2 regions of the Lentzea kristufekii genome follow, and region 1 is predicted to be linked to the other one. Evidence: riboswitches for the same ligand, from Rfam matches in the RefSeq annotation. Region 1 holds a riboswitch; the other holds the start of a gene.
The links. Region 1 has a riboswitch for glycine ahead of gcvH (glycine cleavage system protein GcvH). Riboswitches for the same ligand answer to the same signal wherever they lie in the genome.

Region 1 (4,412 bases):
TGGGCAGCTTCGTCAACGGGTACGCGATCGCCGAGGTCAACTTCATCGGCCGCGGCGGGATGGACTCGCCGCCACCGGACATGGACAAGATCGCCGACCTCTACCGGGACAAGCACCCGCAGTACGTCGCGATGCTGGACGAGAGCGAGTTGTGGTCGCTTGAGCGCCAGTTCGAGTTCGGGCTGGACTGCGTGATCGAGGGCGTCAAGGCGAAGCTGGAGGCGTTGCGGTCGTGAGCACCGGCGCCGGACAGGCGAAACCCCCGCAGCGATTCACGCGTGCGGGGGCCTCAGTCATCCAGTTGGCTTTCAGACGACGGTCTCCAGCGGCGTGTGCACGAGCCCGGTCGCCTCGGCCACCGGGCCGTTGGTCAGCAGACCGGCGTGGACGTTCAGGCCCAGGGCGAGCGAACGGTCGTCCTTGAGCGCCTTCTCCCAGCCCTTGTCGGCCAGCGCGACGGCGTAGGGCAGCGTCACGTTGGTCAGCGCGTAGGTCGAGGTGCGCGGGACGGCGCCCGGCATGTTCGCGACGCAGTAGAACACCGAGTTGTGGACCTCGTAGGTCGGCTCGGCGTGCGTGGTGGCGCGGGAGTCCTCGAAGCAACCGCCCTGGTCGATGGCGATGTCGACGAGCACCGAACCCGGCTTCATCTCGGCGACGAGCGCGTTCGAGACGAGCTTCGGGGCCGCGGCACCGGGGACGAGCACGGCACCGATGACCAGGTCGGCCTCGCGGACGGCCTGCTCGATCGCGAACGAGTTCGAGGCGAGCGTGCGCAGACGGCCCTGGAACTGGGCGTCGATCTGGCGCAGGCGGTCGACGTTGGTGTCGAGGATCTGCACGTCCGCGCCCATGCCGACGGCGATGGTGGCCGCGTTGACGCCCGCCACGCCGCCGCCGATCACGACCACGCGGGCCGGGGCGACACCGGGGACGCCGCCGGGCAGCACGCCGCGGCCGCCGGAGGGCTTCATCAGCGCGAACGCGCCGACCTGCGGGGCCAGCCGGCCCGCGACCTCGGACATCGGGGCGAGCAGCGGCAGCGCGCGGTTCGGCAGCTGCACGGTCTCGTAGGCGATGGCCGTGGTGCCGGACGCGAGCAGCGCCTCGGTCAGCGGCTTGTCGGCGGCGAGGTGCAGGTACGTGAAGAGGGTCTGGCCGGCGCGGAGACGGGGGTACTCCTCGGCGATCGGCTCCTTGACCTTGAGGACCAGGTCGCCCTCGGCCCAGACGTCGTCGGCGGTCGCGAGGACCTTGGCGCCCGCGGCGAGGTACTCCTCGTCGGTGATCGCGGAACCGAGACCGGCGCCCTGCTCGACGTAGACGTCGTGCCCGCGGCTGGTCAGCTCGTGCGCACCGGCAGGGGTGAGAGCGACGCGGTACTCGTGGTTCTTGATCTCGCGAGGAACTGCGATCCGCACGATGACTCCTCCGTTCGGTGGCTGACATCTCACAATGTGAGGCAGCCACAAGGTCATGTCACTGTGCAGATCGCACTATCTGATACCCCGCTGGTTGTTCATCTGGGACAAAGCGACCTGAGGCCGGTTCGCGTTCCGCTCGACCGTCCCGCGTTGACACTCGGCGGGGGCCGCACATAGCGTTCGCCCCGGACAACTGAACACCGGCCGCGGCGCGCCAGCGCCAGAACCCGCGTGGGAGAGACCTCGACGAACTGGTCGAGGCGCCGAAGGGGCAAGCTCCCGCACACTCTCAGGCAGCAAGACCACCCGGGGTAGGCAACTCTGCACGGCGGAGGGGGCGCAAGTTTCCTGACCCGTCACAGCCAGAGGAGTCGCGCCGTGGAGTTCCCCGAGAACCTGCTCTACACCGTCGAGCACGAGTGGGTCGACTGGACGCCTGGCACCCAGGACCCGCTGACCTGCGGAATCACCGAGTACGCGGCTGACGCGCTCGGCGACATCGTCTTCATCCAGCTGCCCGAGGTCGGTGCCGAGGTCGTCACCAACGAGGTCTGCGGCGAGCTGGAGTCCACCAAGTCCGTGAGCGACCTGTTCTCGCCCGTCACCGGTGAGGTGATCGAGGTCAACAGCGCCGTCGTGGACGACCCGGCCGTCGTGAACAGCGACCCGTACGGCGCCGGCTGGCTGTTCAAGGTCCGCGTCGACTCGGCCGAGAACCTCCTCACGGCGGCGAAGTACGCCGAGCTCACCAAGTCTGACTGACCGCCCCACCACCACGAAGGACTGATCAGTGGCGATCAGCGTTTTCGACCTTTTCTCCGTCGGCATCGGACCGTCCAGCTCCCACACGGTCGGACCGATGCGCGCGGCCGCGATGTTCGTCGAGAAGCTCGGCGCGCGTGCGTCCGAAGTGGACCGCGTGCACGTCGAGCTGTTCGGCTCGCTCGGTGCGACCGGACACGGCCACGGCAGCCCCAAGGCCGTGTTCCTCGGCCTCGAAGGCAACCTCCCCGAAGAAGTCGATCCCACCGCCGCGGCCGCCCGCGTCGAGGAGATCATCTCCACCGGGCGGCTGAAGCTCGGCGGCACGCACGAGATCGGCTTCGTGCACGACCGCGACCTCGTCATGCACCGCCGCAAGTCACTCCCGTTGCACCCCAACGGGATGAGCTTCGAGGCGTTCGCGGACGGCAAGTCGGTCGAGCACGCCGTCTACTACTCGATCGGCGGCGGTTTCGTCGTCGACGAGAACGCCAGCGGCACCGACCGGATCAAGCCGGACTCCACGCCGTTGCCGCACCCGTTCCTGACCGGCGACCAGCTCCTCGCGCGCTGCCGCGAGACCGGCCTGTCGATCAGCGAGATCATGATGGCCAACGAGCTGTCGTGGCGAACGGAAGCCGAGATCCGCCAAGGACTTCTGCACATCTGGCACGTCATGCAGGAGTGCGTCGAACGCGGCTGCAACGAGCACGGCATCCTGCCCGGCGGCCTGAAGGTCCGCCGCCGCGCCGCCGAAATGCGCAAGACGCTGGAGAAGGAGCACTTCGTCACCGACCCGTTGCGGGTCATGGACTGGGTGACGCTCTTCGCGCTGGCCGTCAACGAGGAGAACGCGGCGGGCGGGCGTGTCGTCACCGCGCCGACCAACGGCGCGGCCGGCATCGTCCCGGCGGTCCTGCACTACTACACGAAGTTCGTGCCGGGAGCGTCCGACGACGGCGTGGTCAGGTTCCTGCTGACCGCAGGTGCGATCGGCGTGCTGTTCAAGGAGAACGCGTCGATCTCCGGTGCCGAGGTCGGTTGCCAGGGCGAGGTCGGCTCGGCCTGCTCGATGGCCGCCGGCGGCCTCGCCGAGGTGCTCGGCGGCACCCCCGAGCAGGTCGAGAACGCCGCCGAGATCGCCATGGAGCACAACCTCGGCCTGACGTGCGACCCGATCGGCGGCCTGGTGCAGATCCCGTGCATCGAACGCAACGCCGTCGCGTCCATCAAGGCCATCACGGCCGTGCGCATGGCTTTGCGGGGCGACGGTTCGCACTTCGTGTCGCTCGACAAGGTCATCAAGACCATGCGGGACACCGGCAAGGACATGTCGGTGAAGTACAAGGAGACAGCTCGCGGCGGACTCGCCGTGAACGTCATCGAGTGCTGATCTCCAACACGCGCTGCGCGTTCCGGTTGTCCAATCCGGACGGCGGAACGCGCAGCGCGGGGAAGAGCGAGCTCGTACCGCTCAGCGGGCGTCGTACGCGGCCTGCGCGGCCAGCACCTCGGGCATGCGGCCCTCGAGCAGGTGGATCAGCGACAGCAACCGCTCGGCCGTGTCGCGGCCCAGCGGCGTGAGGCTGTAGTCGACGCGGGGCGGGTTCGTGTTCTGGGCTTCCCGGAGCACGAGCCCGTCGCGCTCCAGCGCCTGCAACGTCTGGGACAGCATCTTCTCGCTGACCCCGTCGACGCGGCGGCGCAGCTCGTTGAAGCGCAGCTGCCCGTCGGCGAGCGCGGTCAGCGTCAGGCTGCCCCACCTGCCGGTGATGTGCTCCAGCGTGGGACGCGACGGGCACGCTTTCGCGAACACGTTGTAGTCCATAGCGGGATCATACCTGGTCACAACGCTAACTGAAAGTAAGTGTGAGAGCTCTCCGCGTCGGGAGAGCTCTCACACATCAGAACGGCCAGGTGGCGTTCTGACCTGCTTCGAGCAAGGGGACCATGCGAAAAGTGGCGTCCGTGAGGCCGCCAAATTCGTGCCGGTTCGCCTTGCCGGTGGCGTACGCGGCGTTGCGGTAGCCACCGAGGTTGAACCCGTAGATCGGCACGTGCGCGGGCACGACGTCCGAGACACCCTGCCCGTGGTACCCGGACATCGTCTGCATGTCCGAGATGACGAACACGCGGTCGTGGCCCCGGTAGGAGCGCTTCAGCGACCCGACGATGTCGGTGCCGTGCCCGACCTCGCCGATTCGCTTGAGGAACCGGTCGACCTCG
Region 2 (4,412 bases), on a different contig from region 1:
CGCGGAAGTGGACGCGGCGGCTTGACGGTCATGAGTTTCGTGGCCGTTCCGAGGGGAGGCAGGCGTGGTCGAGGAAGCGCCCTTGAGGGCCGAATCCGGGCTGCAGGGTGAACTGTTCCCGGACTCCTCGCTGCCGGACGAGCTCGTCGGTTACCGAGGACCCGCGGCATGTCAGATCGCGGGCATCACGTACCGGCAGCTCGACTACTGGGCAAGGACCGGTCTGGTCGCGCCGACGATAAGGATGGCGCACGGCTCCGGCAGCCAGCGGTTGTACTCCTTCAAGGACATCCTGGTGCTCAAGGTCGTGAAGCGGCTGCTGGACACCGGTGTCTCCTTGCAGAACATCAGGGTCGCGGTCGACCACCTGCGCCGCCGCGGCGTGCAGGACCTGGCGAAGATCACGCTCTTCTCCGACGGCACCACCGTCTACGAGTGCACCTCGCCCGAAGAGGTCGTCGACCTGCTGCAGGGCGGCCAGGGCGTGTTCGGCATCGCGGTCAGCGGTGCGATGCGGGAGATCTCCGGCACGATCCACGAGTTCCCGGCCGAACGTGCGGACGGCGTCGAGATCGCCCCGATGACCGAGGACGAGCTGACCCGCCGGCGTCGCGAGCGCGCCACCGGCTGACCGGCCTGATGATCGTGGCCGACTGGCGCTGGTGAGTGGCCGGTCGGCGGAAGCGCCCGGATCTTGTTGTTCCCTAGCGTTTCCGGCATGACGATCACCCCCTCCTATCAGGTCGTGAAGGTGCTGGAAGCGGCGGCGCAGCGCGCGGTCCGGCTGGAGTTCGGCTTCCTCGGCACCGAGAACCTGCTGATCTCGCTGATCGACACCGTCGGACCCGGCCGCAAGCTCGGCGTGAAGTCGCTGCGGGCCCAGGCGATGGCGCGGGGGCACGAGCACTGGGCGGACGTCGACGGTGGCGTCGTTCCCGAGGCTCATCCGGACGTCACGGCGTTGATGAACGTCGCCTGCGACCGCCTCCTCCTCGAGACCGTGCCGCCCGTCAGCCGCGCTCTGGAGGAGTGTCTGCTCGCGGCGGTCGCACGGGCCGGCGACGGCGTGCTGACCACGACCCACCTCTCGCTCGCGTTGCTGGAACAGGGTTCCGGACGTGCCGCCGACCTGTTCGTGCTGCGCGGAGTCGACGTCGAGGCGGTGGCCGCCGCGGTGCGGGCCGATGCCACGCGGCCCTACGCGGAGATCGAGGAAGCGCCCGCCGTGCGGTTGCTGCGCAAGGCGGGAGCACTTGAGGGGGACTCCGGCGGCGGGTACGTGCGCTGGCTGCTGCGCTGGGTCGCGCGCGGCCAGGGGCTGGGCGGGCCGGTGCTGACCGTCGTGCGCAACGAGGCCGGACGGCTGGCCGTGGCCGCGAGGCGAGAGGTGTCGTCCCGCGATCTGGTGGAGGCGGTGGTGTCGGTCGACCGCCAGTTGGAGGTGGCGGGCAGGAGGCTGAAGCCGGAGTTCGAGTCGGGCGGGGCGGCGGCGTTGCGCGAGGCGGGAATCGACCTGGCAGCGTTGCCCGTCAGCGGCGGCAAGGTGGAGCGTGCGGTGGAACGGGCGAAGCTCGTCGCGGCCCGTCGCGGCGACGCCGTCGTGGGCACCACGCATCTGCTCGTGGCGTTGCGCGACGACCCCGCGGACCCGGTCGCCGGGGCGCTCGCCGGTCTTCGGACTGAGATGTAGGTCGCGTCCCTAGGGACTACCTGAGCTGCCTGCGGGTATTCTTCTCGGGTAGTCGCTGAACTCTGGCGGGAGAGACCGGGCCCCGAGCCCGGCGCCGAAGGAGCAAGTCCCTCCCCGGGAACCTCTCAGGCATCCAGGACCGCCGAGCGAGACGCCTCTGGAAAGTGGATCACCAGGTGTTTTCTGGCGATCCCGCCGACGGTGAAAGCCCATCCTGACCGGTGGGTGAACCTCTCAGGCGCCCCTCGGGGTACGGACAGAGCGGGGAGGGCACCAGGACACGTGTGCCCGCAGCCCCCGGAGGCGTTTGATGACGCAGGACTCTGTTAATACCGACCCCCAGCAGGGGGCCCACCCCCTCCGGATTCCGCTCGCCGCTCTCGAGCACGGCACCCCGTTCGCCGACCGGCACGTGGGTCCGCGCCCCGCCGAACTCGCGCGCATCCTCGACGTCATCGGCGTCGGTTCGCTCGAGGAGCTGGCGCAGCACGCGGTGCCTTCGTCCATTCACGAGCGCGACCTCGTGCTGGACCTGCCCGCCCCGGCCACCGAGACCGAGGCGCTGGCCGAGCTCCGTGAGCTCGCCTCGCAGAACCGCCCGATGACGCAGATGATCGGCCTCGGCTACTACGACACCGTGACGCCGGGCGTGATCCTGCGCAACGTGCTCGAGTCGCCCGCCTGGTACACCGCGTACACGCCGTACCAGCCGGAGATCTCGCAGGGGCGCCTCGAAGCGCTGCTGAACTTCCAGACCATGGTCGGCGACCTGACGGGCCTGCCGGTCGCGAACGCGTCCATGCTGGACGAGTCGACCGCCGCCGCCGAGGCGATGACGCTGGTGCGCCGCGCCGGCAAGTCCAAGTCGAACAAGTTCGTCATCGACGCCGACACGCTGCCGCAGACGCTGGCCGTCATCGAGACGCGCGCCGAGCCGCTGGGCATCGAGATCGTCGTCGCGGACCTGTCGCAGGGCATCGAGGGACTGGGCCTGGGTGGCGACTTCTTCGGCGTGCTGCTGTCGTACCCCGGCGCGTCCGGTGTGGTGCGCGACCAGGCCGCGTTGATCGAGGAGATCCACGCCGCCGGCGCCCAGGCCGTCGTCGTCGCCGACCTGCTGGCGCTGACGCTGCTGCGCGCGCCGGGTGAGATCGGCGCGGACGTCGTCATCGGCACCACGCAGCGCTTCGGCGTGCCGATCGGCTTCGGTGGCCCGCACGCCGGCTACATGGCCGTCCGGTCCGGTCTGGAGCGTCAGCTGCCCGGCCGTCTCGTCGGTGTCTCCGTCGACGCCGACGGCTCGCTGGCCTACCGCCTGGCCCTGCAGACGCGCGAGCAGCACATCCGCCGCGAGAAGGCCACGTCGAACATCTGCACCGCGCAGGTGCTGCTGGCCGTGATCGCGTCCATGTACGCCGTCTACCACGGTCCCGAGGGCCTGCGTTCGATCGCGACCCGCGTGCACCGCCTGGCCACCGTGCTCGCCACGGGCCTGTGCGAGGCCGGGCTCGACGTCGTGCACGGCGAGTTCTTCGACACCGTCCAGGTGCGCGTCGAGGGCCAGGCCGCCGCTGTCGTCGAGAAGGCGCGCGAGGCCGGCATCAACCTCCGCAAGGTCGACGACGACGTCGTGGCAATCGCTTGCGACGAGAAGACGACGCGTGCGCACATCGTCGCGGTGTGGGAGGCCTTCGGTGTCACGGGGTCCGATGTGGACGCCATCGACGCCGACACCGCCGACGGCATCCCGGCCGACCTGCGCCGCACCTCGGACTACCTGACCCACCCGGTCTTCCACGCGCACCGCTCCGAGACCGCGCTGCTGCGCTACCTGCGCGCGTTGTCCGACAAGGACGTCGCCCTGGACCGCAGCATGATCCCGCTCGGCTCCTGCACGATGAAGCTGAACGCCACCGCGGAGATGGAGTCCATCACGTGGCCGGAGTTCTCGACGCTGCACCCGTTCGCGCCGGTCGAGGACGCCAAGGGCCTGCTGAAGATCGTCTCGGACCTGGAGGCCTGGCTCGCCGAGGTCACCGGCTACGACGCGGTGTCGCTGCAGCCCAACGCCGGTTCGCAGGGTGAGTTCGCGGGCCTGCTCGCGATCCGCGCCTACCACCGCGCGAACGGCAACGCCGACCGCGACGTCTGCCTGATCCCGTCGTCCGCCCACGGCACCAACGCCGCGTCCGCCGTCATGGCCGGTATGCGCGTCGTCGTCGTGAAGTGCGACGACAAGGGCAACATCGACATGGGCCATCTGCGCACCACGGTCGCCGAGCACGCCGACGACCTCGCCGCGATCATGATCACCTACCCGTCGACGCACGGCGTGTACGAGGACACCGTCCGCGAGGTCTGCGGCCTGGTCCACGACGCGGGCGGTCAGGTGTACGTCGACGGCGCGAACCTCAACGCGTTGATCGGCCTGGCCCGCTACGGCAAGTTCGGCTCGGACGTCTCGCACCTGAACCTGCACAAGACGTTCTGCATCCCGCACGGCGGCGGTGGCCCCGGCGTCGGCCCGATCGGTGTGAAGTCCCACCTCGCCCCGTTCCTGCCGAACCACCCGCTGCAGCCGACCGCGGGACCGGCCACCGGTGTCGGCCCGATCTCGGGCGCCCCGTGGGGTTCCGCGTCGATCCTGCCGATCTCGTGGGCGTACGTGCGCATGATGGGCGGCGACGGCCTGCGCCGCGCGACCCTGACCGCCGTGGCGGCC

Region 2: linked by a shared signal. The riboswitch ahead of gcvP (aminomethyl-transferring glycine dehydrogenase) and the one ahead of gcvH (glycine cleavage system protein GcvH) in region 1 are both predicted to bind glycine.

Annotation. Positions count from the first base shown of each region.
Region 1 covers NZ_JAXAVV010000026.1:114,179-118,590, forward strand. Annotated here, with positions in the region: gene SK571_RS37995 (TetR/AcrR family transcriptional regulator) at 1-236, shown strand, start outside; gene ald (alanine dehydrogenase) at 309-1,421, opposite strand; glycine riboswitch at 1,647-1,739, shown strand; gene gcvH (glycine cleavage system protein GcvH) at 1,803-2,186, shown strand; gene SK571_RS38010 (L-serine ammonia-lyase) at 2,215-3,579, shown strand; gene SK571_RS38015 (winged helix-turn-helix transcriptional regulator) at 3,661-4,014, opposite strand; gene SK571_RS38020 (TROVE domain-containing protein) at 4,091-4,412, opposite strand, start outside.
Region 2 covers NZ_JAXAVV010000014.1:235,585-239,996, reverse strand. Annotated here, with positions in the region: gene SK571_RS27985 (MerR family transcriptional regulator) at 65-631, shown strand; gene SK571_RS27980 (Clp protease N-terminal domain-containing protein) at 719-1,690, shown strand; glycine riboswitch at 1,747-1,842, shown strand; glycine riboswitch at 1,846-1,952, shown strand; gene gcvP (aminomethyl-transferring glycine dehydrogenase) at 2,001-4,412, shown strand, end outside.